2 regions of the Anisomitus miae genome follow, and region 1 is predicted to be linked to the other one. Evidence: predicted binding sites of a transcription regulator. Region 1 holds the regulator's gene; the other holds the start of a gene.
The links. Region 1 encodes Rex, which represses fermentation and respiration genes when NADH is low (regulators of the CRP and FNR family bind a similar motif). Its sites were predicted from a motif close to ATTGTTAANNNNTTAACAAT; they were not measured.
Positions count from the first base shown of each region.

Region 2: a site for Rex is predicted at 6,942-6,961, ahead of adhE (bifunctional acetaldehyde-CoA/alcohol dehydrogenase). Genes of this name have one in related genera too.

Region 1 is NZ_JBRACL010000003.1:83,464-99,865, reverse strand. It holds gene AALI31_RS01005 (HAD-IIB family hydrolase) at 1-644, opposite strand, end outside; gene AALI31_RS01000 (DUF4214 domain-containing protein) at 754-2,997, opposite strand; gene AALI31_RS00995 (aminopeptidase) at 3,173-4,564, opposite strand; gene hprK (HPr(Ser) kinase/phosphatase) at 4,697-5,602, opposite strand; gene AALI31_RS00985 (DUF896 domain-containing protein) at 5,603-5,830, opposite strand; gene AALI31_RS00980 (DUF1292 domain-containing protein) at 6,080-6,307, opposite strand; gene AALI31_RS00975 (PH domain-containing protein) at 6,356-6,739, opposite strand; gene AALI31_RS00970 (hypothetical protein) at 6,787-7,182, opposite strand; gene AALI31_RS00965 (hypothetical protein) at 7,276-8,658, opposite strand; gene AALI31_RS00960 (DNA-3-methyladenine glycosylase family protein) at 9,129-10,013, opposite strand; gene AALI31_RS00955 (redox-sensing transcriptional repressor Rex) at 10,016-10,639, opposite strand; gene AALI31_RS00950 (hypothetical protein) at 10,747-11,238, opposite strand; gene AALI31_RS00945 (hypothetical protein) at 11,231-11,836, opposite strand; gene rpe (ribulose-phosphate 3-epimerase) at 12,618-13,277, opposite strand; gene AALI31_RS00935 (hypothetical protein) at 13,301-13,987, opposite strand; gene AALI31_RS00930 (mannose-1-phosphate guanylyltransferase) at 14,015-15,100, opposite strand; gene lepB (signal peptidase I) at 15,168-15,761, opposite strand; gene AALI31_RS00920 (V-type ATP synthase subunit D) at 15,863-16,402, opposite strand, start outside.
Region 2 is NZ_JBRACL010000005.1:116,853-133,254, forward strand. It holds gene glmM (phosphoglucosamine mutase) at 1-841, shown strand, start outside; gene AALI31_RS02495 (Cof-type HAD-IIB family hydrolase) at 880-1,701, opposite strand; gene AALI31_RS02500 (AbgT family transporter) at 1,877-3,436, shown strand; gene AALI31_RS02505 (rRNA methyltransferase) at 3,500-4,135, shown strand; gene adhE (bifunctional acetaldehyde-CoA/alcohol dehydrogenase) at 4,232-6,838, opposite strand; gene AALI31_RS02515 (glucoamylase family protein) at 7,107-15,332, shown strand; gene tyrS (tyrosine--tRNA ligase) at 15,659-16,402, shown strand, end outside.

The DNA of each region.
Region 1 (16,402 bases):
AACATGCTTAAATCATTAAAAGAATCTCCTATAACACAAACTTTTTCATTCTCAATTCCCAACTCTCGAGCCACAATTTTAACACCATCTCCCTTTGAACAACCTGCAGGAACAATATCAACAAATGAATGATTCCTATACGTAGTAAGGATACCAGAAAATTTAATATTTATATCTTCACAGATTTCATCAATTTCATCAGAAGACTTATTAGAAAATTCCAGAGAAATTAGAGAACAATCTTTATGTTTCAAATCATTTATATTTCTAAAAAACATATTGTCCCAAGTATACGAATCGTTCCCAGATAAAATACTAGTCTCGTATCCTTGATCTATACCAAATAGAGAATAATCTCTATATTTGTAAAAAATATACTCAACTATATCAAAGGAAATCTTTTCATGCTTTAAGACATTTGAATTTTTATCTAATACAAGTGCCCCATTTAACAAAACATAAAAGTCAATTTTAATTCCATAATCTTTCGTAATAAATGAAACTCCATTATATGGTCTTCCAGTAGAAACTCCAAAAAAATTGTTTCCATCCTGAAGTTTTGAAATACTTTCTATATCATCTTTACTAATTTTACCATTAAAAACAAGCGTACCATCTAAATCAGATGCTAACAACTTAAACATACACTTCCCTCCCTAACAATAATTTGCAAAAACTAAGGGCAGAGAATCCTTCTCTACCCTTTTATAATAACCCAATGACCATACCAATTTCAAGGAATTAATAAGATCCCTACGGATTAACCCCTAACCTCTCAGCAAGATTTGCAAATTCATCACTTGTAGTCATGTCAATTAAAATTTTAAGCGTAGCCTCACTGTGTGAAACTCCCTTACTAATCAATTCACTATAAACTGCCGTCCAAAATTGAAGACCTTGAGGTTCCGGATTCCTTAAAACTAAAACATTATAAAGCCTAGTTATAAGATCTTGAGGAGAATTAATCAAATTCATAAACTCAGGAACGAATGCCAAGTTTCTCATAAAATAACTCAACGTAATATCCCTACTTAAAAGACCCCTTCTCCAGTAATTGTATCCTTCTTCATCTATATTCTTAGTATCACGACTCACTGCTTTGTTATATGCAGTAACTAAAAATGAATCTAAAGAACTTCCTCTATTTATTGTAAGATTAGCTATATTTATCGATTTAGTTTCACCATTTTTATCTTTATAGCTCAGACTTATATTTTTATAGTTCTTAGTAGGAATAAATCCTGATATGTTTATCGCATTACTTTCTGCAACATAAACAGCTGAAACGCTAGATATCTTTTTAGTATCTACCAAAACCTCAACGCTAGAGCTAGGGTTAACATCATAAATAGACTCATCTAATAAAAGCGTTAACACACCAGGAGATATATTGTATCTAGCTGTTATACCAGACACTCCATCTATTGAAACATCCGCAAGTTCTGACGAAGAAGATTGAATCTGTATAGAAGAAACATTTCCTCTATAAACTTTAGAATTTTGATCAACCAAGTACAAACTTACATTATACTTGCTACCTTTATCAAAACCTCCAACGGTTAATGTATTTGTGCTATTTAAGGTAGCCAACTCTGAAGAAGATAGAACATACACACTATCGTTAACCTTTATTAATCCTGAAACAACATTAGTACCTATCCTGTCCCAACTAAACTCAGCTGAATTATCACCTTTGTAAAATCCTTTCAGATTTGACAATTGTGCCTCAGAATTACCTAAGGTCAAGCTCATAACATTTTGACTAAGTATTCTTCCTTGCTCATTATAATTAGTTAACAATAAATAAATTGTCTGTCCAGAGGCAAGTTTCGTATCAAAATAAGCTCCATGAGCTCCCTTACTTATATCAACAGTTTTATAATCAGAAAAGTCTGATGATGTACTCCATATTAATTCAGTAGAGTATACGCCACTTAAAGCAGACCACGACGCTGCAACTTCACCACCGGAGAGTCCAATTGACACAAAATTAGAAACTGAATTCAAAGCATGTCTATAATCATAAGTGTAAACATCGCCTGTATCTAAATCTGTAATGGTAACAACGTAATCCGCATTATAAAAAGTCATACCAGAATCAGGATGTATATCAAATGAACCTTTATCATCACTCAATACAACATTAGCATCATTTACAACTACGACACTATCCTGTTTTTGGGCAACCCTTACATTGAACCTATTTCCTTTCTTAAAACCAGTCTTCGATAAATCTACACTTATACCTGTTCCATCTTTGCTTGGCCCTAAGCTAATGTTTGACGAAGATTGAAGACTGCCTTTCTTCACGAAAACAACTCCATTATATTCAAGTCCATTTCCATTAATTATCTTAACCTTAATCTCAGAACCTTCTGAGACATTCGCTAAAATATATGAATTATCCTTTATATCTGTTAGAGGAACTGTTTGATAAATTCCACCATCTTTAGAAATCTGCACAGACTTTATTCCAGCTGTAAAATTAGACCAACTTATTTTCACTCCAGTACCAGATGTCGCATAAGTTAGTCCCTTTATTTCTCTTGTCTCTGTAGAATTCCTTATAACTTTCCTAATGCTTTCATAACTCACATTACCAGACGAATCCAAGAACCTAACCCTAAGATAGAAATCACCTGATACATTAGGAACAAATTCTGCTCCTTTAGGTTTAACCTCTATGTAACTTGGATTTGAAAAATCGGAACTACTATCTATAACAGCTTCAATTTTACTAGGTCTGTTTGCAAGATGACCATAATCCCAACTTAAATATACATTTTCTCCACTTGTCCAATAATAAAAATATGGAATATCCGGTTTGTCGGAATTTATTTTAACGACAGTGTCACTTGTAGTCTTCTCCTGAACTTCTTCTGCTTGACCATCTGATGTAACAGATACAGCCGCTGAACTCGGAAAAACAACAGCAGCCATGGCAGTAGTAGTAGCAACTGCCCCTTTCAAAATATTAAATCTCTTATTACTAGCCAACTACACCCCTCCTAAACAACCTTAACTCATTAATATATTTTTAATTTTATTTCATGATTATTTACATTTTACCATATCTTAAAATAGTTATCAAGAATTTAATATTTATTACAAAATAGTAATTTTCAAAACGATAAAGAACCACATCAAAAGTGCGATGTGGTTCTTCAAATTATTATTTTAAATTTTTATAAAAACTCGTATAAGCTTTATGAGTTTCAAATATATCCACTTTGGATGAAACCTCAAACGGTGCATGCATATTTTGAAGAGAAACTCCTATATCCACAACTTCCATTCCATATTTTGATAATAGATATGCTATAGTTCCTCCTCCTCCTTGATCTACTTTCCCCAACTCCGAAAATTGGTAACTTACATTATCACTGTCAAATATATTTCTAAGCTTCGCTAAAAACTCAGGATTAGCATCATTACATCCATATTTTCCTCTTGAGCCTGTATACTTAGAAATCGCAACTCCATTACCGAAAAATGCTGTACTCTGTTTAGTGGTTTCAGATGGGAAATTTGGATCATAAGCACAAGTAACATCTGCAGATAACATATATGAATTTTCAAGCGACCTTCTCAGTATTAAATCTGAATAATCTCTACATAAATTTATTAACTCAGCACAGAAATTCTCAAATACCCTAGATTCCATACCTGTTGCCCCTACGCTTCCTATTTCCTCTTTATCAGAAAAGATAGCTATACAACTTCTTTCAGGAACTTCATTTAAATTCATGATTGACATGAAAGATGTGAAAGCACACACACGATCATCTTGACCATACCCTATTATCATGCTCCTATCAAATCCATAATCTCTAGCTGCACCAGCTGGAACAACTTGTAACTCTGCTGAAGCCAAATCTTCATTAAATATTTTATATTCTCTACTCAAAATATCAATAATGTTATCTTTAACACCATTCTTATCATCTAGCGGCTTGCTTCCGATTAATAAATTCAACTGCTCTCCTTCTATAACATCTGAAGCTTTCTTAACTGATTGATCTTTCGCAAGATGAGGAAGCAAATCAGAAAATCCAAAACAAATATCGTTCTCTCCATCTCCCAAATTTATATTAATCTTCTCACCATCTTTTTTAATTACAACTCCCTTTAAACACATTGGCATGGCAACCCATTGGTATTTTTTAAGTCCACCATAATAATGGGTATCAAAAAAACATAAATTTCCATTTTCATAAATTGGTGTCTGTTTTAAGTCAACTCTAGGCGAATCAATATGGGAACCTATAATATTAAATCCACTTTCTAAGTCTTCTTTACCAATTACTGCTAAAATTAAAGTCTTATCCATTTTAATGTAATAAATTTTATCCCCAATGTTTAACTTTCTTCCAGTTTTAATGACTTCTCTCAAATCTCTAAATCCATTTTCAAGAGCAATATCCTTAAAATATTCCACGCATTCTCTTTCCGTTTTGCAACTGCTCAAGAATTTCTTGTACGAATCACAAAATTTTTCAAGACTATCCAAATCATCCTTGTTGTACTTAATCCAAGCACTTTTTGATTTAACGCACTCGCTCATAAGAACCCTCCATTTTGTAACACTATTTTTATATAAACTTTCTCAACAATATTTAAAAAATTGTTATATTAAAAAATTCAAACATCATTTAACTAATTGATGAACCTTAAATTTTATATCTTGAATCAATAATTAATTTCTCTCTATCATTCTTTTTTCCATTATGTCAACGGCATTTGGTCTACCAGTCAATTTATATCTGTAATTTGCAACTGCTGCCTCAACAAGTACAGCTATGTTCCTTCCAGGTCTTATAGGTATACGTATAGATTTTATATTAACGCCCAAAACTTTTTCATATAAATCATCAATACCTAACCTATCATAAGTTTCATTGTCATCCCAATGCTCGAGCTTTATTATCAAATCTAATTTTTTACTATCAAGAACTGAAGATAACCCATATATGGATGTTATATCTATTATACCAACGCCTCTGACCTCAAGCATACCAAAAGTTATATAAGGACAGCACCCTATTATTTCTCTATCAATTTCCCTAAAATCTACAGCATCATCTGAAATTATTCTATGTCCCTTCTTGATAAGTTCAAGAGCAGTTTCACTTTTCCCTATACCGCTGTCACCTGTTATCAAAATTCCACATCCATATATATCAAGAAGAACTCCATGAACTCTAGCCTCAGGTGCAAGCCTAGTATCTAGATATCTCTTTAGCCTACTTATAATCCTCGTAGTCTCTTGTTCTGTTCTCAAGATTGTCCTATTATATATTTTAGCATATTTGATCAAATTTTTCGGTATCTCTAACCCACGAGTTACTATTATGCATGGGGTAAATTTTTCTAAATAATCTTTAAACCTCATATCACAAATATCTTCTGGCAGAGATTTGATATATGACCATTCAGTCATACCAATTAATTGAATTCTTTCGTTAGAAAAATATGAATAATATCCTGTAAGTTGTAATCCTGGTCTATTTAACTCTGTGTTAGATATTTGAACTTCTGAATCGCCTCTAACTATTATCTCAAATTTAAATTTATCTACTAGCTCATCAATAGTAACAGCCATCTACTCACTTCCTTTCTTTTTATACCTTGATAGTTGCATTTTAAAATTTCCCTTTATTATAGCGATATACCTTTTCCTCAAATTCTCTTGTTCAATTTTTTCCCCATTGGTTAGACCGACTCCCTTAGATTTATGATACAAATAGTTTATTCTGTCTATAATTTCCTTCATAATACCAAAAGATCCCTTCAAAAATATAGCTTCAAGTATAATTCTATAATAAAACACACCGATTTCAAGTTCATGTTCTGTAAAAAATACAAAAAGCCCAGAATTTAAAAAACTCTAGGCTAATATCCACGGAGACGCTAACTTATAAACTTAAGACCTGTTCTCCAACAGGTGGGCAATCCACATAGCATATATTTATCTACTCCGCTTACGAAAACTGGAAGCATGATAGCAATGCCAATTTCGGAAATCCCTATTTTAAAATGTAGGTTAAGTAAAAAGTCTGACGTTTACCGCAGAAAAAATCTACCCATAAATAATTTTCTTGTAATGTTTCCTCACTCGATTGAACTCTTCCTCATCATCTAGAAAATTATACTCAATCGCACCATCCACTATATCCTCTCTGACAACATATGAATCTTCAGTAAAATCTCCATCATCACCTAATATCAAATACTTTTTATCTCTAATAAATATTTCTGAAATAACCTCAAATGTTATTTTATTTCCATCTTCATCTCTAAAATCCATATAGTATTTATTATCTTTTATATAGTATCCCACTTAACACACATTCCTTTAATTATTTGAACTTATAGCCTTTGCAATGAGTTTTTGTACTTCATTTAAATTTTTATCCCCAGAAAACTCTCTAGTAACGGGCTCATTTATACCAGATATCCAAATTTTAATTTCAGAATCATCATCAAAATATCCTGTAGTCTCAATAGAAAACTTACTTATACTTCTATAAGGAATTGATAGGAACTCCTTTTTCTTTCCTGTAACACCTTGCTTGTCTACAAAAATAACTCTACCTGTAGTAAATAAAATAACATCCCTAACGTAAGAAAAGGCATACAATATTTCTTCGCCCTCATAAGCAATATCTCTTAAACTTCGAGACAATTCATCCACACTTACATTAGAAGCATTCCCAAGTAGAGTACTAAATATCCCCATATCAAAATCTCCTCAAAAATCATGAAAGTCTAACAGGGTATATTATATCAATTATTTTGTTTATCTTCCAGAAGAAATTTACATATATCTTCTCCAATTTTTTGTTTTTCAAGACTTTTTAGAAGCTTTTCGCAATCTAAATACACTCCTATACTTTTCAAAAATTTATTAAATTCATCAAACGTAGGTTTATGATTTCTTAAGATAAAATCAAATCTAGAATCATCTTTAAAATCATTTTCAAAATCATTTAACCTGTTTAATTTTCTATAATTCATTATGGTTAAGCCCTTTATGATTAATACAACTTGCGTAGAAGTTAAATTATTATCTATAACAAACCTTGTAAAATCAAAGCTTTTATTCATTTCTCTATAAACTTCTTCTAAAGTCAGAGTTAAGAAATTTATTTTACTTTCTAAAACCTCAATATTCGATACCATTTTGAGCCTCCATATATTTTTAAAAATGCTAAACATAGTTTGTACATATAAATAAACTTTTATGTAAAAAAAATGGAACAAAATAGTTCCATTTTACACACAACTTAATATAGTTTTATAATTCTCTATATCATTTTCCAAAACACATAATTTCTTATCAATTGTATCAATTAAATAATATTTTTTATCACTATTGCCTGACTCGATACTACTTCTTTTAGATTTTAAATCAGAAACTTCAACATCATGCTCTCTTATTAATTTCGGAATTACATTATTTACAACATTTATATGTCTATTTGATGGTTCGTAGCTACCATCAAACAAAACTTTTCCATTTTTATCAAATGTTATCTTAACACCAATCCCACTATCATCCTCTATATAATATCCATTATAACTAGGAGTATCGCCTATAGTAGTTTCTATAGAATAATCTGATATCCGATCGATTTTTTCATTAAACTCTTTTAAAATTTTCACTTTTTCATTTATTATCTCTTGCAAATTATTAAGTTTTTCTTCCATAAATTCTGCACTTATTTTTGTATTTTTAACAGCTTCTTTTTCTAAATTCAAAAGTATGATCTCTTGACCTATTTCATAAACCTTTACGGATTCTACTTCCTTCCTCAAGTTAAGAATTTCACTCTTTAAATCTAAACCTTGATTCATAGATTCGGTTAAATCTTTTATTTTCTCTCTCAAATATCTTATCTTGATATTTTCAAACTCCAAATTTGATTTTATAGTATCTACCAAATCTATGAGAGAGATATTTTCATCCTGAAGCGTAACATTCCCCTCTGAGTTTACAGAAACTCTAAATACATCTTCAAAGTCTAAATTTGGATAAACACAGGAGAAAATTACACCATCATCGACTTTATTTTCATCCAATGAATCATAAAACGTTCTTTTATACGTTGACGAATTGAAATTCTCTACACTGTAATTTATCCATCTAGATAAACCATCAATTTCATCTTGTATTTCATTAATTTTTAAGGAAATATTCCCTTGATTTCCCTCAGTTTTAATAACAGATTGCTTATCCTTTAAGTCCGATATCCTAGATTGAATACACTGAATCTCTTCCATTAAAAAAGTCCATGGTCCTAAATCAAGAGTAACAGGAAAATTCACAAAATCCTCAGGATTATCTAGGTAGTCATCTAATAACTTAGAAACCTCTCTTAATCTCTCATTCTTATCTTTCTCATTTGCATTACCGCTATTTACATAATCAAAAGTCCTAATAACTGTTTGAATAACTGCTGGATTTACTAAAGACAAATCATACTTTTTACCTAATATATCCACATATTGGTAATTTTGTAAATTACCCTCTGTTATAACATCCTTCAAAGATACATTTCGAATCGCACCACTACTAAGAGCATTTGTTGTATATCCCAATATAAAACCGAAAGACAATCCCAATAAAATCGAACGCAATATTTTATTTTTGCCCATAAATAACCTCAATTTTAAATTTTAATGACTTCATAAATAAAGACCTCAAACTCACAATAAAAGTTTTAAAAAATTGAAAAATTATTTTAATAGATTTATATCTTTATGTTGTGCTTTCTTGCAAATATCTAATTAAAATAATTTCAAGTATGCTGATTTAATATCTAATTAGATTAATTATTACAATTTATATAGGAAATACTTTATGAAACTAAAGAACACATGAAAAATACTAGGAGGCTTTATAACTCTTTTAAATAATTAATCGTCAAATGGAGAGCACTGAAACTAGAACTTATGAGTATAACAATTCATAAAGAAATGAAAAAAATTAATGAAGTTTGAGAAATGCTTAAAATCGAAAATGTTTCGTAGCAAGCTTGAAATTCACCTACATCGCCTTTTATAATACAAACTCCAAACCCACATATCTAATCTTAAAATATGTTTCAAGCTTCTTAATTATTAGTTTATACCATGTTCATAACACTTTTATTTTCTCTTATATAATAAAATAAATATTGTTGTGCAAAACCACTTAAATTTTTAAACAAATCCCTACCAAAATTCCTTATTTCTTTAAGAGAAGTATCAGGAGCTACATAAAACTTCATCATAGCACGCTTAACCCAAACATCTACAGGAAAAGCTGAATACTTCTTCATCGAAAACAACATTATGCAATCAGAAACCTTAGAACCAACCCCTGGGAACTTCTGTAATTCTTTATGGCAGTCATCATCTAAAAGGTTCTTTATTTCATCCAAATTGTTATTATCATTAATCATCTTTATAGTTCCTACCAAGTACTTATCTCTGAAACCTACAGAACAATCACGAAACTCTTCCTGAGTTACTGATACTAGATCATCAATCCTTGGGAAATAATAGTATTCATCACCCTTATACAATGTACATTGACCAAACTTTTTGCTTATATTATTAATAGCTTTCTTTATCATAGGTATCCTATTATTAGACGATATTATAAAAGAGAGAATAATTTCAAAAGGATCTTGATTTAGCATTCTGAGACCATTACCAAAATTTATAGCGTTTATTAAATGCTCATCTATCATCAAATCTCTCTTCAAATTTTCATAACTACGTTCTAAATCAAAATAATCTATCCAAATATTTTCAAAATCATCAATATTTGAATTATGTATCACTAAGTCTTCATCACGAAGTTCAACCTCAATGACACGATTTTTAGCCACAACTATGTACGAATTATTAAGTGTTTTCATCCATCTAAAACACTGACCATTTTCGAAGATATGAGCTGGGATAAAATTCTTAATTTTTTTAACGACTACACTATTATTAACCAAAGAATAATTTTTAAAATCCATAACTAACCCCTATTATTTAGAAAATAAACTAAAGTAAACAAACTATCATTTAAATTCACATTTTCAACTGAAGTTTTATCAGTAGGAAGTAAATCCACAGTTGCAAAATTCCATATCCCTTTAACTCTATCTTTCAATTTATCATATACTCCAATAGTCTGAGTTTCAGGAACACAAAGCATAGCAATATCAATATCACTAATACTTAGATATTTATCTAATTTATCCACATCTAAAACCTCGATTCCTCTAAAAGAAGCACCTATAATCTTCGGATTTATATCAAATATAGCTCTAATATTAAAACCTATATCTGGAAAATTTGAGTAATTCATTATTGCTTGTCCCACATTACCTGCACCAACTATGATACAAGAATACACCCTATTTAATCCTAAAATTTCTTTGATTTTAACATACAGATCCTTAACCCTATATCCGTAACCATGTTGTCCAAAATCACCAAAACAATTAAAATCTTGCCTAACTTGAGAAGCAGTAGATCCAAGCTTTGTAGCTAACTCTTTCGATGAAACTCTCTCAATTTCACGCTTCATAAAATACTCCAAAACTCTAAGATATCTCGGCAACCTCTTTATAACAACTTTGGAGACACTATCAGACATTATGTAATCCCCCTTAAGTGAATTAAAGTCTAAATAAATTTTAATACTCTTCACAAGTTATAATTCTACTCCATTTTCACTGAAAAATAAATAACCTAAATAAAGTACTAAAGAACATAGAACTTATTTACAAACTCTGTATAATTTACATCTAAATCTTTTTTACAAATATATCTAACAACATAATCATTCTCAACACTTCTAAAAAATCCAACAGCCTCATCACTTAAACTTTTTGTCGTAAAAATAAATATATCACTTATTCCCTTACTCTCAGATAGTCCTAAAATCTTGCGTGCATCATCCACATTTAAGATTTCACAATTATCATTGTCACAATACAGCCAAATATTCCTATTTTTATGTAACAAATATACATCTTCTCCACAAAAGTTAAAACTATATCCATATTTCCTATCAAAAAATTCTAAAACAAACTCCAAAAACTCTTTTTTAGAAAGATGCACAACTTTATTATATAAACGATCTCTACGAAAAAACATATTAGATATTTTTACAAGATTGTCAATAATATTCAATATCATGGGTAACATGACTATCAAACAAATAAATATAATAAACTTTGAGAAACTAAGCATACTTAAATTTTTCCTCCAAATTTTCGTTTCTTTTACGTGCAAATTTAATTATCTCGTATCCATCTACAACTTCTATTCTATATTTTTTCGAAAATTTATTTAAGTTTTCTATAAACTTAACTGCACTATCTTCAATATCAAAATTAGTGAACACTATTCCCTTATGAACATTATCTTTTATCATAAAACTTAATAAATCGAGCACCTCATTATATGTTACATAGTCAAGATCCTCACCACTAGAAACCTCTTTTAATATACATGACGCATATACTTCTTTACCACTAACATCAGTAAATTTTATATCGACTATCTCTCGTCCTGTAATATCTTGTATATAAACTTCCTTAGACATTCCTTTTTTTATAATTATGTACCTACAAAGTGTCAGATAATAATCCATACCAAGCTCAACCAAATCTTTACGACTTATGATTGAATTAGATATACTTTCAATTTTAAATTTAACTTCTACATTTTTTCTAACTATATTTAAAAATTTATTTAAAACTACAACAAAAATTATTATCAGAAAAATATTGAACATATATCTTCTCTTCACCTCGAAGTTTATAATCTTTTTTACATTCTTTCCCAAAAAATGTTTTTTATACCATAATTTATCAAACAGAATACTCTATCGCCTTTATTGCGTTTATTACTAAAGGAGTCTTAATTTCAATGCCAGTTAAACAAGTAGAAATGTTTTAAAATACTAAAAATTTGTAAATATAGTAAACTCCAAAATTCACTTCTATGCAATATGGATGTATAATGAGGATTAATCCTCTATAATCTTTATACCCACTCCATAGTAAGAGACTATTTTACATGTTGACCTTTAACCGAAACATCAGGACTACATTTTGTATGTTAATACTTGTTAAGAAAAAATCTATATCTAATCAGTATAAATTGATCATTACTCTTAATGGATATTAAGATAATCCCATTCTGAATGATATCATTGTTATAATTTTCTCAATTATTTTAGGTTTCATATTTACAAAATTTAAATGAACTTTATATAAAACCATTATTTGGAAATTTGAGAAAAATTTTATTTAACATTAATATACATTATTTTACATTTAAAATTTTTATAGTCATAAAAATGGTAATCACTAACATCAAACATTATGGTACTGTAGATTCAATTAGCAATACAAGTAAATACATATTGAAATACCTGTGCAAGTAGATGATATATATATATATCTTACACAACCAAAAAATTTATTATATAGATAAACGTTATATGTACTTGGATCAAAATAAATTATTTCAAATTAGAAACATAATATTTCTACATAAATTAAAAATCTAGTATCCATATCTCTATCATTTATATAAAAAATAAGGTAAAGATTGTATAATCTTTACCTTATTCTACTTATTAAATTTTTTATATTGTTACCCATACTATTTCCATTAAATATATACGATCCTACAACTATATCTCTGGCTCCCGCATCATATACCTCATGTATATTTGATGGATTTATTCCTCCGTCAACCTGTATTATTTTATTATCTATCCCCTTTAGACTAAACAAATTGTATAAATCACTTATTTTATCTAGCATGGAATATATAAATTTTTGTCCTCCAAAACCAGGATTTACAGTCATTATAAGTACCTTATCTACAATATCTAAAATATTCTCTATATTGTTTAGAGAAGTTCCAGGATTTAACGCAATACCACAATCTATACCTCTAGATTTTATATATTCAACAGTACGGTGCACATGATTACACGCTTCGATATGAACAGTTAAACAATTTACACCTGAATTTATAAAATCATCTATAAGCCTAATAGGCTCTTCTACCATTAAATGACAATCAAAGTAAAGATCGCTTACTTTTCTTAGACACTCTATCTGACCGAAACCAAAAGTTATATTAGGCACAAAATTTCCATCCATGACATCTAAATGTATCCTACGTATATTATACGCTCTTAATTCAGATAAATCCTTTTCTAAATTAGCAAAATTGGCGGATAATATAGAAGGACTCAGTATGTTTTCCATTTCTTCCTCCCCAACATTAAAAACTACTCATTTTCATTTAAATACTCAAACTGTTTATAATGAATCATTTGATCTAATATATATTTTCTCACCTTATCATCAGGTTCATTTAATATATTTTCAATATACTTATTTCTCCAGTAATTAAAAGATACCTCATCTATTTTTCTTCTGAATATTACCTCATAAGAAATTTCTATAAAAGCATCTAACTTCTTATTAATTTGCGAAAATTCATCACTTAATACTATATTTTCTATAAAATTGTTTACACCATTAGACTTTTTCTGTAATTTAAAATACCATTCATTAAATTCTTCTTCTTCGACATCTCTCTTAAAGGCCACCCTATATGTTGTACATATATATTCAGATATCACATCTCCAAATTCAACAGTAAAATCTTCCAATAAATAAAGTTTATTACCAGTTATATATTCTAAATTCAAAACAAGTCCAGAATATACCTTGCCTACTATAAGCCCTTTTATTTCAACAAAATCATCATTAACAATAACATCTATTATAGGAAATTCAAATATATTACCCCTAAATAAATTGTTCGTTGAAACCCTAACACACGTTTTTAATTTTGAATCAACTTCTACACTTTCAACCTTAAGTGTAGATAACTTTTTCGTATAAACCCGTGCTATATCTCTCTCTCCGTAGTCTTTATATGCCTTATTTTCAATTATACGTTCAGACATCATATACTCCTAAATTATTAGTATTAATTAAATAAAATCCTTAAATTTCGTTTCTCCCTTAATCATTTCAAACAAATATTTAACCTCCTGTTCTTTATTCTTATTCATTATCAATGTCACATCTCCCGTATTAACAATGATCAAATCTTTCACTCCAAACGTTACAGTTAAGTTACTATTTCCAAAGATTAAACAATTTTCACTATCTTCTAATAAAACATTCCCCCTAGTAAAATTTTTGCCATTTTCTTCTAATACTCTAATAAGAGAAGTAAAACTCCCTATGTCATCCCAATAAAACCTACTACGTACAACATAAGCTTTTCTCGTTTTCTGCATTATTCCAAAATCTATAGATATACCATCTAATTTCTCGTAAACCTTATCGATGATAAAATCTTCATCTACACTACCTAAATTTTTATAAATATCAACCATACCTACATAAACTTTAGGTAAATACTTTTCTAATTCTCTTAAGTATACATCAGCCCTGAAACAAAAAATTCCACTATTCCACAAATAATTACCTTGCATAACAAAATCCTTGGCAATTTCATAACTTGGTTTTTCAACAAACCTCTCTACCTTATATACATCAAAATTATGACTTCTAGTACATAAATTTAAAGGTCTTCCTACTTGTATATATCCATAACCAGTTTTAGGAATCTTAGGTTCAATTCCTATAGTTAAAATCCCTCTCTTTTTATTAGAAATATCCATAATGTATTCCAATGTATTGTAAAATATGTCAGATATTTCTATATAGTGATCAGATGGAAAAATCAAAATAACTGCATCTTTATCCTTTTTTAATATTTTAGTACATGCAAACGCTATACATATAGCTGTTTCTTTATTTAATGGTTCAACTATAACATTACTCTCATTCAAAAATTTAGCTGATTCACTGCATACTTTCTCTTTATAATCAGTATTGGTTATAATATATAAATTTTTCTTATCGATAATTCTCGAAATCCTACTTAGAGTACTATATAAAAGTGTCTCATTATTTATTATATCAAGAAACTGCTTTGGTTTATTAGCTCTAGATAATGGATATAATCTACTCCCCTTACCTCCCGCTAAAATCAATCCATATACCATAATTATATCAACCTTAACAAATTATACTTCCTTTGTTAATAGTATGATAAAACTAGTAACCAATTGATTAAAATATAGAAATTTTTGTTATAGGATTAACTAACATTATGGCTTTACCAATTATACATTCTATTGAAACAAACTTATCTTCCCAAAATCTAGAATCAAATGAATTATTTACGTTATCACCAATTACAAAATATTTATTATCAGGAATAATAATTTCCTGATTTTGTACAGTGACATCATATCTATATTCATTATTAGAATTAAAGTTACTATTTTGCGTTACATATTTTCCATTGACTTTCAAATTAAAATTCCCATCTAAAACTAACTTATCTCCTGGTATACCAACAATACGTTTTATCAATACCTCACCAAGCTCCATCGAATTGAAAACTATTATATCGTGTCTTTTAATCGAATTATTTGTTGCAATCTTTAGTACCATAATTTTATCCCCTTCTACAATAGTAGGTGACATTGAATTAGAATTTACAGATACATAAAAAATAGAGTTAGTAACATTAACAGCTATGATAATAGGAATAACCACAAAGACTATTACCCATGTAACTAAAGTAATTATTTTGGTTTTTGATAGTTTACTTGAACAAATTTTTTTAAGTCTTTTTATGATTACTCCTAAATAAGTCACTTAATTCAAATCCTCTCATTACTTTGCTAACTCAATTATACAATGTTTAGCACTAAAATTCAAAAAAGGATCAGGGTAACTCATTTAGCTACCCTAACCCTCTAATCACTTCTCTTAGATATAATTTCCTTGACTTTCATAAGTCTAGTTAATGCTCCCCTTTCATTTTCATCTAACTTCATTCGTATATATTTGATAGTCTCTTCTAAATCTGGAATTGTCCTATATTCGAGTGCATTGACTCTTCTTCTAGTTTTCTCAATTTCATCTGCCATAAGTTGAGTAGATTTCTCAACTTCTGCTAATTCTAAAAGTTCAGAAAAAACCATTTTAAGATTCATAATAGATAAGTCTAGTTCTGAACTTGTATTAAAAAATCCATACGATAAATTTACGTCATTCTCTTTAATTCTATTAAAATTAAATACAGGAACTTTAACACTCATAACATTCTTAACACCAACATCAAACGTCAATTTACTTGTAGTGTAAAATATGGCTTCCTCCAAAAACTCACTTCCAAGTACAGCCTTTGCCATCACAAAATCTTTAAATACATTCTGTAGCTTACGTTCTACATTTTTTCTTAAATCATTATTGTATTTAATGAGTGCAATAAACTGCCTCATAAGCTCATCCTG
Region 2 (16,402 bases), on a different contig from region 1:
AAATCTTGATGGACTCAAAATTGCCATAGATTGTGCTAACGGGGCTTCGTATGATGTTGCACAAAGGGTTTTCAAAAAAACCGGAGCGGAAGTTGTAGTTATAAATAACAAGCCTAATGGGATTAATATAAATTGTGATTGTGGATCTATGCATATGGATAAGCTACGTGAAGTTGTTATAAATAATAATTGTGATTTTGGATTTGCTTATGATGGAGATGCTGATAGATGTTTAGCTGTAGATAAAAATGGAAATATTATAAATGGAGATTTTATAATAGCTATTATATCAATGTATTTTAAAAACAAAGGTATTTTGCATAAAGATACTGTTGTATCTACTGTTATGAGCAATATAGGTCTTGAAAAATCTTTAAATAAATATGGAATAAATATATCTAAGGTTTGTGTAGGAGATAAGTATGTATTTCAAAATATGAATGAAAATGGTTACGTTGTTGGAGGAGAACAATCAGGGCACGTAATTCTTTTTGATAATAAGACAGGTGATGGTATTCTTACATCGCTTATAGTTAGTGATATTATAAAACAAAGTGGTAAAACACTTGAAGATTTAGCTTCTTGCATTGATGAGTTTCCTCAGGTACTCATAAATGTAGAGGTACCTGAAGAGTATAAGAGTATTTATAGAGAAGATAGGGAAATAATTAATCTCATAGAAAAATATGAACATGAGTTATTCAACAATGGAAGAATTTTAGTTCGAGAGTCTGGAACAGAAAATTTTATAAGAATAATGGTTGAGGGCAAAAATAAAAAAAATATTGAATATATTGGGAATGCTATAGCGATGTTTATAAAAGATAAAGTACTTAATTAAATAAGAAAAGGCGGTGTCAAAATTGATATCGCCTTTTCTTATTTTAAAATTATATTGTTTATTGCATGAGCAATTCCATCTTCATTGTTACTTTTTGTAATATGTGTTGCCAGGTTCTTGATTTCTGTTTCTCCATTTTCAGGAACTATTGATGTACCGGCAAAATTTATCATTTCTATATCATTGAAATTATCACCGAATACACATACATCTTTACTACTTATGTTTAAAATCTTGCAGAGTATAGATAAAGCTGTACCTTTATTTATACCTAAAGGCATTAAATCCAAAAGTTCGTAATCTGAGGATACTATTGATAGATTTTTAAAATTTTGATTTAATAAAGACTGAGTTTCAAGAAGTTTCTCTCTGTCTTTTATATATATTAGAGATTTTAGGAATTTTAGATTAGAATACTTTTCAATATCGTCATATAGAATTTCAAAATCAAATTTATCACTTTTATCTACTGTTTTAACGTAGTTTTCTAAAAATTTCACTCTAGGATTATTTTTTGTAACTAGTACTAAATTTTCTGTATAAAACATAAAGTCTAACTCTAAAGATCTAAAATAATTGAAAATATTTCTTATTATTTCGAATTTAATTGTCTTTGAATAATAAATTTTATTTGACAAATCGCGTATTAATGAGCCATTGCAAGAAATTATGGGCAAGTTTGATGATATCTGTCTTTGATATTTTCTCGCAAGTAAATCAAGTCTTCCCGTTGCAATAGTGTAATTTATGTTGTGTTTAGATAAATTTTTTATGGCATAAGTTGTTTCATTGCTAATTTCCTTATTCGAATTTAACAAAGTACCGTCAAGATCAAAAATACATAATTTTATATTTGTCATTTTGAGTTCCTTTCCAAAAGTAATGATTGTTAGTAAAAAATATTTTTCATTGAAATAAGTATAACAATATTGCATAATAATTGTTTAAATATTAAAATTATATACAGTAATTATATTTTAACTGATTCAAGAATGAAAGGAGTTATTAATTTTGCGTGATAGAATGGGTAGTAGAATGAGGACTCATCAAAATGGTGGTATACTTAATAAAAGTCTCAATTTTATTGAAAAAATGGGTAATAAGTTACCTGATCCAGTGACGTTGTTTTTTATATTAAGTATATTAACTGTTTTGATTTCTTATATTTTAGGTAGGATTGGAGTCGGTGTGGAATATGAGATAATAAAGGATGGAGTTGAAGAAACTGTTGCAGTTAGTGCTGTTAATTTACTTACGAAAGAATCAATGGCATCTTTTCTAAAGAGTATGATAGGAAATTTTACGAGCTTTGCTCCTCTTGGGGTTGCATTGGTTTCAATGCTTGGGATAGGAGTTGCTGAGGGAACTGGGCTTATAGATGCATTGATTAAAAAACTTGTGTTGATTACTCCCAAGAGATTGATAACTTTTGTTGTAGTTCTTCTTGGAGTTTTATCAAATGTAGCATCTGACGCAGGTTATGTTGTTTTGGTACCTATAGGTGCTATGATATTTAAAAGTTTTGGAATGAACCCTGTAGCAGGTGTAGCTGCTGCATTTGCTGGAGTATCTGGAGGATTTTCTGCTAATTTATTAATAGGTACCATAGATCCTCTGTTGAGCGGTCTTAGCCAATCTGCAGCGAATATAATGGATCCATCGTATATTGTCAATCCCATGAGTAATTATTATTTTATGTTTATTTCTACTTTTATAATTTCTATAGTGGGATCTCTTGTAACGGAGTATGTGATTATTCCAAGATTAAACAGGAGAGCAGGCAGTGGATATTTAATGGATCAAGTTGATAATGAAGCTTCTATTGAGTTTACTAAGGAAGAAAAGAAGGGTCTTTTGTGGGCAGGTATCTCGCTTCTTTTATATGTTGTGGTAATTCTAATAGGACTTTTACCTGGAGGGTTGCTTAGAAATCCAGAGACTAATAGTATTTTGTCTAAGTCTCCATTCATAGATGCAATTGTTATTATCCTATCAGTAGGATTTTTTATTCCAGGAGTTGCATTTGGTATTGGGTCAGGTAAGGTGAAGAAAGATTCTGATATAGTCTCATCTATGTCAAAATCTATGTCTGTAATGGGTGGATATTTAGTATTAGCGTTTTTTGCATCTCAGTTTATATACTTGTTTGATAAAAGTAAGATAGCCACCATAATAGCAGTGGGAGGTGCAGATTTATTAGAAAGTGTAAATTTTGTAGGTATCCCATTAATTATAGGATTTATAATTATAGTAGCTTTTATAAATCTTTTTGTGGGAAGTGCTTCGGCTAAGTGGGCAATTATTTCTCCAATGTTTGTTCCATTGTTTATGAGGTTAGGATTTTCTCCAGAATTTACTCAAGTTGCTTATAGGATAGGGGATTCTACAAGTAATATAATAACTCCTCTTTTACCATATTTTCCCATAATAGTTACGGTAGTTAAGAAGTATGATCCTGAAAGTGGTATAGGAACATTGGTTTCACTAATGCTTCCGTATTCTATAATGTTTTTAATCTCTTGGGTGATTTTACTTGTTTTGTGGATGTTATTGGGATTGCCTTTAGGACCAGGAGCGTTTATTTATCTTCATTAAAATTGGAAATTTTTATTTAGGAGGATAGTTTTAATAAATTATCCTCTTTTTTTGAGGTGGTTTATGAGGGTACTTAATAGTAGTAAAGAGATAGAAATTAGCGATGAGAATTTTTTATGTAGAATAAGGGGATATAAAAAATTAATAATTGATTTAGGTACTGGTCAGGGTTCATTTGTTTATTTTAATGCAGTCAGTAACAAGCACTGTTTTTATATTGGCTTAGATTCATGCGGTGATTCTATGAAAAAGTATTCTGTAAAGCAGTATAAAAATAAAGTGGCAAATTTAATTTACCTAGTTATGAATGTGCAAAATATAATTTCCATTTTAGAAAATAGGTTCTCGGAAATTTATATCAATCTACCTTGGGGAAGTTTGCTTGAGGGTTTATTTAAAGAAGAGATGGGAGTTATAAGATCAATCTCTAAGCTTGCTGTCACAGGATGTTTAATAAATATTTGTTTTTCGTATGATAGAAAGATTGAAAATAATGAAATAGAAAAAAGAGGTCTGCCTGATATAGATGAAGAATATTTCAATAGAATCTTTAAGCCTATGTATGCAAAATATAAATTGAATATAAATGCTATAGATTATATTGCAAAGGATGAAGTAAGATTTAGGAGTAAATGGATGAATGTCCTGAGTGATTCTAGATATAGGAAATTTTATGTTATAACTGGAACTAAGGGATAAAAATAGAAATTTATAATTGAAACTTTTAATAACTAAGAAAGGGAGCTAAGATTTATTTCTCAGCTCCCTTTTTATATAGATTTTTAAAATTGAACTTTAGTAAATTGATTTGTATATCTCAATTAATTCTTCCACTAATGGATATCTTGGATTTGCACCAGTGCACTGATCATCAAAGGCTTTTAAAGCTAATTCATCTATTTTGCTCATGTATTCATCTCTTGATAAACCACACTCAGAAATACTTAAAGGCATGTTAAGTTCTATCATTAGGTTTTTAATAGCATCAATTAAGCTATTAACTCCTTCTTCAGTGGTTGAGGCTTTTAAGCCGAGATGTTTTGATATATCTGCATATTTTTCATGTGCTATGAATTTCTCGTATTTAGGAAATGATGTGAATTTAGTAGGAATTTGAGAGTTAAATTTAATAACATGAGGAAGTAATATTGCATTTGCACGACCGTGAGGTATGTGGAATTCACCACCGAGTTTATGAGCAAGTGAATGATTTATGCCTAAAAATGCGTTGGTAAAAGCCATACCAGCCATCGTTGAAGCATTGTGCATTTTTTCTCGAGCAATCCTATCATTAGCACCATTCTTAAATGCTCTAGGTAAATATTCAAATACAATTTGTATAGCCTTCATAGCTAGGGCATCGGTATAATCAGATGCAAGCACCGAAACATAAGCCTCTATAGCATGAGTTAATACATCTAATCCTGTATCTGCCATTACAGATTTTGGTAAAGTCATAACATATTGAGGATCTATTATTGCGACATCTGGGATCAATTCATAATCAGCTAGAGGATATTTAGTGTTTTTAACTTTATCTGTTATAACTGAAAATGCCGTAACTTCTGAACCTGTTCCAGAAGTTGTAGGTATTGCTACTAATTTCGCCTTCCTGCCGAGTTTTGGAAATTTATATGTTCTCTTTCTTATATCCATAAACTTTAATTTTATATCATCAAAGTTAGTTTCAGGATACTCGTAAAATAACCACATTCCTTTGGCAGCATCCATAGCAGATCCACCTCCTAGTGCTATTATGCAATCAGGATTAAAATTGTTCATCATTTTAACACCGTTTAGCACTGTTTCAACCGAAGGGTCTGGTTCAACTTCTGAGAATAATTCTATTTGAACTTTATCGATTCTTTTATTTAAATGATTTATTACAATATCGCTATATCCGAGATTTACCATTCCAGCATCTGTAATTATCATAACTCTAGATATATCTGACATTTTTTCGAGATAAGATGTAGATCCCCATTCGAAATATATTTTTTCAGGAATTTTAAACCACTGCATATTAATTTTTCTCCTTGCAACTCGCTTTAAGTTAATTAAGTTCTCACATGTTACATTGGATATTATGGAGTTCTTTCCGTAAGATCCACAACCAAGAGTTAAAGATGCTCTATTTGAATTATATAAATCTCCAATAGCACCATGAGTTGAAGGAGTATTTATAACAATTCTTCCAGCCTTTACGGTTTCAGAAAATTTCTTAATAACTTCTTCATTGTTTGAATGGATAGCTGCTGAGTGTCCAAGTCCTCCAAACTCTACCATTTGTTTAGATTTTTCTATACCTTCTTGTGAATTTTTTACGGTTATATAAGCAAGTACGGGACTTAGTTTTTCTCGAGAAAGAGGATAATTTTCCCCTACTGAATTAATTTTTGCGATTAATATTTTAGTTTTATTAGGAACTGTGAATCCAGCTTGTTCTGCAATCCAATTTGCAGATTTACCGACCACATTTGAATTTAATATACATGAATTCTTTTCAGGTGGGAATAAAAACTTTTCAAGTTTTTTGATTTCTTCATCATTACAGAAATGACAATTAAACTCTTTCATTGTTGATTCAAATTCATCAGAGATTTCTTCATCTACGATTACGGCTTGCTCAGAAGCACAAATCATACCATTATCAAAGGTTTTTGAAAGTATGATATCGTAAGTTGCCCTTTTTATATCGCAAGATTTTTCGATATATGCAGGAACATTTCCAGGTCCAACGCCTAAAGCAGGTTTACCACAGCTATATGCAGACTTAACCATACCAGATCCACCAGTTGCTAAAATTACAGATACACTTTCATGGTTCATTAATGCATTTGTTGCTTCTAAGGAGGGTTCCTCTATCCATTGTATACAGTTTTTAGGTGCACCTGCTTTTACAGCTGCCTCATACACAATTTTTGCGGCCTCAGCACTACACTTTTGGGCTGAGGGGTGAAATGCGAATATAATTGGGTTTCTAGTTTTTATTGATATTATAGCTTTAAACATAGAGGTGGAAGTTGGATTTGTAACAGGTGTAACACCTGCTATTATTCCAACAGGTTCAGCTACATTAAAGTAATCATTTTTAGGGTCATCATTTATGACACCAACAGTTTTTACATGTTTTATATCATTGTGGATATATTCTGTAGCAAATAGATTTTTGATAACTTTATCTTCAAAAATACCACGTCCAGTTTCTTCAACAGCTAATCTAGCGAGTTCTATATTTTGACTAGCACCAGCTATGCACATGCTGGTTACAATTTTATCTATTTGGTATTGATTTAATTCTAAAAGGTTTTTTTCAGCTTCCTTGGCTTTTGATATTAGAGATTCAATAGATGGCATTGTATTTGAGGTTTCCTTTAGTGAAATTTGCTTTTTTTGATTCATGGTAAATAACTCCTCCGTAATATTAAACTTTTAAAGAGTATACTTTGTAGTATTTGTTTAGATAAAAAAATATTATCTTGTATTTGATATTTAAATAACGTAATTTGTTATTTAAATATCAAATACATTGTATTAAATTATATAAAAAATATCAATGTAGAATAAATTAAATATGCATAACAAAAAAAAATTTGGTAACAATAGAATATATTTCAAAAAATTTTTTAAGTTAAAGATTACTTCGACTGGTATAGAAAGGAAGGACATAATGGATTATGATTCGTTAGAATTACTTTGCAAAAACAGTGTTACTCATTTGAAAAAATTTAATTTTGAAAAAAATCTAAAGAGATATATTAGATTGCTATTTAAAAATATTAAAGTTGTAGAAGAGATAAAATTAACAGGATGTAAGGTTAGTTATGCATCTAATTGGATATTAGATAATTTTTTTTCATTAGAGAACACTTTTAGATGTGAAGTAGGCAATGATTTTAAGAAATTTAAATCTATAAAATTTAACAATAGATTCTTACCTAGAGCTTATTTATTTTGTATGTATTTTATAGAAAATCAAAATGGTTTATTTGATAGAACGGAGTTTTTAAATAAGTTAAACGAATACGAGAATAATGTTAAATTAGATTTAAGTGAAATTTGGAGCATTCCTTTTTTTATGAAGTATGTAACTTTAGAGAAAATTTATGAGCTCACCAATAAAATTTTGTATATTGAAAATGAAAAATTTGAAGCACATAATCTTTTTCTCAAGATATCAAAATTAATTGATACGGATAAATTTGAAAACATTTTAGAGAGTTTATCAAAATACTTTGATGATAATTTGTCGCTATATTCTTTGGAGTATTTCATAAATCTTATTGAAGAAAATAGAATAGTTCATGATCCAATAAATAAATTTTTAAAAGGGATATTGGAAAATGAGGAGTTAACACATGATGGTTTGAGAAATTTAAATACTGGTAATTTAAATAAGCTTAGAATAAAAATGAGTACTTATATCCAATGGTTGAGGAGTATTTCATTGTTTGATTGGAAATCTTGTCTAGAAGAGGTTAGTTCAGTTCATAAGGAGTTTTTGAAAGATCCTTCGATGATTTACCCCAAAATGGATTATGATAGTAGAGATTTTTATAGAAGAAGATTTGAAAAAATATGTAAAAGAAATAATTTAAATGAAAGTGTAGAGTGCAGAAAGATTCTAGGCATGTGTGAGAACGGAGTAGATGATTATTCCAGACATATTGGATATTATATCTTAGATGATGGAAGTAAATATTTCAAGGCTAATGATGCATTGAAAGCATTTAAGAAAACGATATATTTTTTATCGCTATTTGCAGGGGGTACTGCACTTTTATACCTTTCCATTTGTTATTTTGATTTTGTTATAAGCAATGTTTATATGAATATTTTGATTTTTGGTATATTTTTGATTTTGTCTTTTGATATTTCAGCTAACTTAGTGAATTATTTCTTTTCAAAGAATATAAATTTTAAATTTATACCAAGGATGGATTACTCTGATAAGATACCCGATGAAGCTAAAACCGTTGTTGTAATATCTTCTATTTTGAGTAGTAAAGAGGATATAGATAGGTTATTTAAGAGACTTGAGATGTCGTATGTTTGCAATAAGAAAGGTAATTTATATTTTTCGCTTATTCTGGATTATGTTGATACCATTTCTTATGAGGGTTCTGAGGATAAAATACTTTTGAATTATGCTAAGAGTTTATTGAATGATCTCAATGAGAAGTATATGGATTCAGCTATGGAAGTAAAGTTTTATTTATTTGTAAGGGATAAGGTTTATAGTGAAAGTAATAATGTATACATGGGATGGGAACGTAAACGTGGAAAGATAATGGAATTCATAAGATTTTTAAAAGGTGAGGAAACTAATTTTAAATATAATATTGAAGATTATGATCTGTTAAAGAATACAAGATACATAATAGTAATTGATCTGGATAACAAATTAGTAAAGGATTCTGCCATTAAGTTAATAGGCACTATACACCATGTTTTAAACAGAGCAGTCGTTAAAAAATATAAAAATAGGAATAGAATCGTAAGGGGTTATGGCATAGTACAGCCTGGAGTTAAGATTAATTTCAAAAGTTCGATTAATACATTTTATTCAAAAGTATTTGGTGGAAGGTCAGATATTTCGTTTTACAACAATATAGTTTCAAACGTTTATTGGGATATTTTTGATGATAGTATATTTATTGGTAAAGGAATTATTGATATAGATGTGTTTGATAAGATCCTTAGAAATTCTGTTCCTGAGGATAAAATATTAGGATATGATTTAATAGAAGGATGTTTTACAAAGGTTCTATTTGCATCTGATATTGAGATTGAGGAAAACTTTCCTTCGAGTGTATTGCTCAGCTTTTCAAGATTACATAGGGGAGTTAGAAGTGATTGGCAACTTATGTACTATTTGTTTAGATCGAGAGGGTTAGGGACATTTTCAAAATACAAGATCATAGATAATCTAAGGAAGAGTTTAGTTCCTATATGTTATTTAATTTCCTTTTTATTTCCTGTTGCAATGAGTATAAGGCAAAGGAATATTTACTACGGATTTATGTTAATGAGTTTGATTTTACCAGCCATTTTGAATGTTTCTTCTCTTAGTGTCGTTCAGATATTTAAACGCGATGTACGCTATACTATTAATATGTTTGCAAATAAGATGATCCAAATTTATATAATGTTCTCGTTTCTACCGTATCAAGGATATGTGTGTATTCATGCTATAGTTAAGGTTTTGTTTAGGATGATTGTTACCAAGAAAAAGCTCTTAGAGTGGAAGTCATTTTATGAAGTTAATCAAGGAGATAATAATTCTCTATTGGTATATTTAGGAAGGATGTTTCCGTGTTTAATTTTCGGATTATTTGGAATTGGATTGGGAAGTTATTTTAAAATTTACTCTATGGTTTTGATTTCTTCTACATTTTTGGTGGGACCTATAATAGCATATTTTATATCTAAGAGGCTTGTATTTAGACACACAAATTTAAGACATGGAGATAATATTTTCTTAAGAGCTATATCTAGAAGTATATTTGCTTATTTTGAAGATTTTGTAAATGAGAGTACAAATTATTTAGTATGTGATAATTACCAAGATTATCCATATGCTGGTATAGCTAAGAAAACTTCTCCAACTGGTATTGGAATGAGTTTGAGTGCATTTATTTTAGGAAGGGATTTTGGATTTATAAGTATTTTTGACATGGTTCATATACTAAAAAAAATATTATGTTCCATAGATGCACTACCAGTTTACAGAGGTCATTTATACAATTTGTATGATATAGAGAAGGCCATCCCCTCAGGTCGAAGATTTATATCAACAGTAGATAGTGGTAATTTACTTTCTAGCTATTACTTATCTAAAAAATCTTTAGAGGATTTGCTTAATACTCCTATCATACATAAAGATTTGGTGAAATCATTTGAAGAAATGGCATATTTATCAAACAATTTGAATGCAGATCATCTGTATAAAGATGTAATTGGGTATGGATATAATTGTGATAAATACCAAGATTATATAAGATTTTTAGAGATGGTGATAGAGGTTTCAAATAATAATATCCTTGAAATAAGTGGAAAGAATATAGATGTTTACTGGCATATAAAAATAAATGAAAGTGCGAATAGTTTCCTCAACGAGATTTTGGATATAACATGTAAGGTGCACGAGTTACCTAATTTTAAAATCGATGCACTTGGTGAAATATTGATTAATACAAATATAATTTCTCTTGAAGGTGTAATAATAGATTTTATTGAGAGTTATAATAATTCATCTGTAAAGGATGAAAATATATGTTTAAAAGCATCTAAGATTTTAGATAATATAGTCAAACTTGTTAAAGATATTAAATTTTTGATAGAAAGTATTAGTTTAAAGATAGATAGTATGGATTTTAGTTTTTTATACAATGAAAATAAGGGGTTATTATCAATAGGATATGATTGTGAAAATGATATAATAGATAGTAACTGTTACGACTTATTGGCGTCAGAGTCAAGAATTGCAAGTTTTTTGTCTATAGCTAAAGGTGATATTCCTGTTACTCATTGGTTTAATCTTGGAAGGGTGGGTGTGAGCATAAAAGGAACTAAGACGCTTTTATCGAGGGAAGGGTCTATGTCTGAATATCTTATGCCTATGCTTTATATGAAGTCATACCACGACACGTTACTTTACGAGACTTATAAGGGATGTTTTAATTCTCAATTAAAGTTTTGTAATATTAATAAAGTTCCCTTTGGAATTTCTGATTCTTGTCTTTATGAATTTGATAATGATTTAAATTATAAATATAGATATTTTGGAGTGCCATATGTTTCCATTAAGAAGGATTGTAGTAGTTTAGTTGTGAGCTCTTATTCAAGTATGATGGGATTTATGGTAGATTTTGAAAGTAGTATTAGGAATTTAAGGTATTTGGAGGAGATGGGAGGTGTAGGTAGATATGGATTTTATGAAGCTATTGATTTTACACGATACAAGGAAAATAAAGATGAGGATTACATAATAGTGAAAAATTACATGACCAATCATCAAGGCATAAGCTTTATGGCTTTGGCAAATACCATTATGGATAATATATGTCAAAATAGGTTCGGAGACATAATTGAGGTTGAAAGTATAGATGAGCTTCTAAATGAAAGTATAGATAATTTAAGTATAAGAGATACCATATATAACGAATTTAATATAAGTTCTCCTGTGTCAAATGATGAATTCATACCAAGAGTTATTAAATATAGAAATGATAAATTAAGTGATATGCAAATTTACTCAAACGGTGAATGTTTATTGGGAATAAGTGCTAGTGGAGGTGGATTTTTAAAATTCGGTGAAAGATATATATCAGAAGTAAGTGATGATTTTACAAATGAGAGGTCTTATGGATATATATACATAAAAGATTTAGTAAGCAAAAAAGTTTTTAGTAATACATATTTGCCATGTAAAAATGACAGTATAGAGTATATTTGTGAGTTTAATATAGATAGAGCAAAGTTTATAGCTAATTGTGATGATATAAGAGTCACAAGTGAGATCATGATATCGAGTGACGACAATGTAGAAGTAAGAAAAATTTTGATAAAAAACTTAATTTCTAAGTCTAAAAGTATAAATGTACGCAGTTATTTTGAGAGTGAGAGTGTAAATAGAGATTTTGAATTCAGTCCTAATGACTTAATTGGAATATGTAGGAATACTAGTAAAGATATCTTCATGGGACATAGTATATTTTACAGTGACCATAACGTCAGAGAGGTAAGCTTTGAGAACGTTAAAGAAAAACTCATAGGTATAAATAAAGAATTGGATGATCCCATTTTCTTACATGAGGGTTTTGTATATAAAAATAGTAAATCTACATTAGAAAATATTTTCAGCATAGGTTGCAATGTAGATATAGAACCACATGGTCACACGAGTTTGTATTTTATAAATTCCTTGGGATATACAAGAGATGATGTAATATCTTTGATTAATAAATATAAAAATTTAGAGTTGTTGTTTAATATACATGAAAATAATTCTTATAATTTTAAATCTATGATTAACTCTTTGGGGATATCATCTTCGGAGGTATTATTTTTTAATTATATTACATCTAAGGTTTTATATGGCGATCACAATAACGAATTTGAATTAACGTCAGATATTAGTGTTAATGATTTAATATCTCATAATATAGATCCAAAGATACCTATTATAGCTATTGAGGTAGCTACAAATTCCGATTTGGATAATTTGGAAGTATTGATAAAATTATTCTTGTATTTTTTCAATATGGGATTTAATGGATTTAATTTAATTATTTTAAATGGATACCTAAGGTATGATAAACATTTTGATAGAAAAATTGAAAGTTTGATATTAAAGTATGGTCTTAAAGACAAAATCAATATTAATAATGGAATTTACATAATTTTATCAAATCTTTATAAAAATACTCATGGGATAGTAAAAAGTATAGCGAATGTATTTATAAAATCTTCATTTGGGAGTGTTTACGAACAGATGGGATTTTCATTAAGATATCTTAATGAATCTAAGGCTGAAATAAATTTAGAGAATTGGATATTGGAATTTTCGAAGCCATTAGATAATGTTATAACAAATATAAATCTTAATAATTACTTGTATGAAATGTCAAATGAAATTTTTGATTTTAATGATATTTGTAGATATCCTATACCTAAAAAGGATCTTAAATTTTATAATTCGTACGGAGGGTTTTCAAAAGATTACTCGGAGTATGTAGTCAGGATTAATGACTTTAATATTATTCCATACTCTTATAAAAATATATTAGGTAATGGTCATATATTTACTTGTGTACTATTGAATGGTTTTATGAGTACATGGGCTTTTGAATGTGGAGAGTTTTCGATCACTCCGAGATTTAATAGTGATACAAGTGAATATTTTGGAGAGTGTGTTTATTTGAAAGAAGATGATTGCGTCTGGTCTCCTACACTTAACCCAGTTAATAATGGAGAGGATTATATAGTTTCTACTTCTTGTTTTTCTACTAAAGTAAAGAATAGTTTTAATAAAATAGAAACAGATTTTGAATGTTTTGTACCAGAAGATAAAAAATATAAGGTAGTAAAAATAAAATTTAAAAATTTATCAAATTTAACTAAAAATATAAATGTTTGTTATTTCGCACCGATTTTGTTAAGTTCAATGGGTGATTATTCTAAAAAATTAAAAACAAGTATAAATAATGATTTTGGGTACATATACGGAGAAAATATTTTTTCAAAAAAGTTTAAAAATATAAAATCTTACTTAAAGTTATTTGGATGTGAGGATGTATCTTTCACAGGCAGTAAAAGAGAGTTTTTAGGAATAAATAAAGGTTATTGCGATCCTGTTGGTATGCATAAGAGTAATCTTAGTAATTTAACTGGTGTAAACATTGAATCCTGTTTGTGTGTTTCCGGAAAGGTAGTTCTAGATAAAGATAGTACAAAGGAGATTTATATAGTTCTTGGATATGATAGTAGTTTGGAAAGTATAAATTCTGAGATTAAACGATTCTCTAAAAAGTATTTCTCTGAAATGTATATTGATAACAATCAAGATCGTTTAAATAAATATAATACAATCCAGATAAAGACTAGGGATACGTATTTAGATATTTTTATGAATGGATGGATATTACATCAGAATCGTAATGAAAAGTTTTTGTTCAGTAATTCTAAAGTAGGAGAGCTTCATTCTTGCGTTGATATAATGGAGAAATGTTTAGTTTATAATTATACAAATCCATTAGAGAGTAAAAAGAATATTATAAAAGTATTTTCAAATATGTATTTAGATGGGAAATTTAAAGATACATGGAGTAATTTAATAAAAATATATACGATAAATGATTCCTTATATGATGGATTATGGATTTTATTTATATTTTTAGATTATATAAAAGTTACTGGAGATAAGGATATTTTTAATATTGAAATTAAGATTATGAGTGATAATGATTCGGAGATTAGATTTTCTACAATATTTGAGAAGTGTTTATGTGTACTGAAAAGAGGAATAAATTTTGATAATATTGGTAATCCTAAGTTATCTAAAGATGTCAATCAAATAGGTACAATATTTATATTTTATAGAGTTATTAGTGATTTTTTAAGTATTTTTGATGAATTTGGCGATAGTAAGAGCAAGGATATTTTTATAAAAGTAAGAGAGGATATTCTAAATGTAGTACCTAAGTATTTCAATGGAGAATTTTATGTATGTAATTTGGATTCTAAGAGTAGTTCAGATATAATTTTAATAAATCAAGCACTTTACATAATTTGTATGGATGATTTGGTACACAAAGAAAAGATTATAAATTCTGTTGAAAAATATTTGGTTGATAACGAGTATGGATTTGTAAGGGAATTTTCTAAAAATAATATGATAGATAGAAGTGAATATTGTTTTCAAGATAATAAATCTCTAATTTTATTTATCATGGCATTAGCTAAGCTTAAAATGAATACTAGAGCATATTCGTATTTAGAGTTTTTGAATCCAATATTAAGAACTGTGGATAGAAATTGTGCTAACGTTTATAGGAGAGAGCCGTATTTAGTAGCTTCTCATATTGAGTTTAAGGAAAATAGGTTGATTAAAACATTCAATAAAGATTTCAATTATGTATCTTCTGTATTATATAGGGTTGTTATGCAATATATTTTAGGATTTAATTTACATAATGATGGATTTTATATTGATCCATGTGTGATAAGTGATTTCGGTAGTTATACTTTTACGTATATGCGAGAAAGTTCAGAATATAGGATAATAGTCAGGAAAGGAGAGAATACAGGAATAAAAGTTAATGGTACTAGACATGTTAAAAATTTTATTAAATTTGGGAATAATGATAAATTTATTATTGATATAACTACATAATAGGTATTTTTAATACTTTTCCACAAAATTTATGTGGAAAAGTATTAATTTATGTGGAAAAATATAATATATAGTAAAAAATATCTATGTATTTTAATGTATATAATTTTATTATATTAAAATAAAAGTCTTAATATTTACCATAAAATTTATACTAAATAAGAAAATATATAGAAAAAAATATAGAAATTTAGAAAAATATTATAGTTATTAACAATTGTATGTTGATAATGTTAATAACTTTACATATATAAATTGAAACGAAATTATATTTTATAAGGAGGTTTGCTTATGTTATAATTTATAAAAAAATTATGATGGGGGCACTGATGAATTTATTTGAAGAATTAAAAAATCGTGGTTTTATTAAGCAAATGACTCACGAAAATGAGATTAGAAAGATTCTTGATAAAGAAAAGGTAAATTTCTACATAGGGTATGATCCAACAGCGGATAGTTTGACAGTTGGACATTTCGTAACATTGATGCTTATGTCACATATGCAAAAGAATGGTCATAAACCTATTGTCTTAATAGGCGGTGGGACAGTAATGGTAGGTGATCCTACCGGTAAAACGGATATGAGAAAAATGTTACATAAATCAGATATATATAGAAATATAGTTAATATTAAGAGACAAATAGAGAAATTTATAGATTTCTCAAACAATAAAGCAATTATACTTAATAATTCCCAGTGGCTTTCAAATTTAAATTACATTGAATTTATTAGAGATATAGGCGTGAATTTCTCTGTAAATAATATGTTAAGGGCAGAGTGTTTTAAACAAAGATTAGAAAAAGGACTTAGCTTTCTTGAATTTAATTACATGATAATGCAGTCATATGATTTTTTAGTATTAAACAAGGAGTATGGATGTGTTCTACAACTTGGTGGTGATGATCAGTGGTCTAATATGATTGCAGGTATGGATTTGGTAAGAAGAAATTGTGGAAAACAAGTTTATGCTATGACATGTAATCTCCTATTGACAAGTGATGGTAAAAAAATGGGTAAAACAGAAAATGGAGCTATTTGGTTAGATGAAAATAAAACTCCAGTATATGAT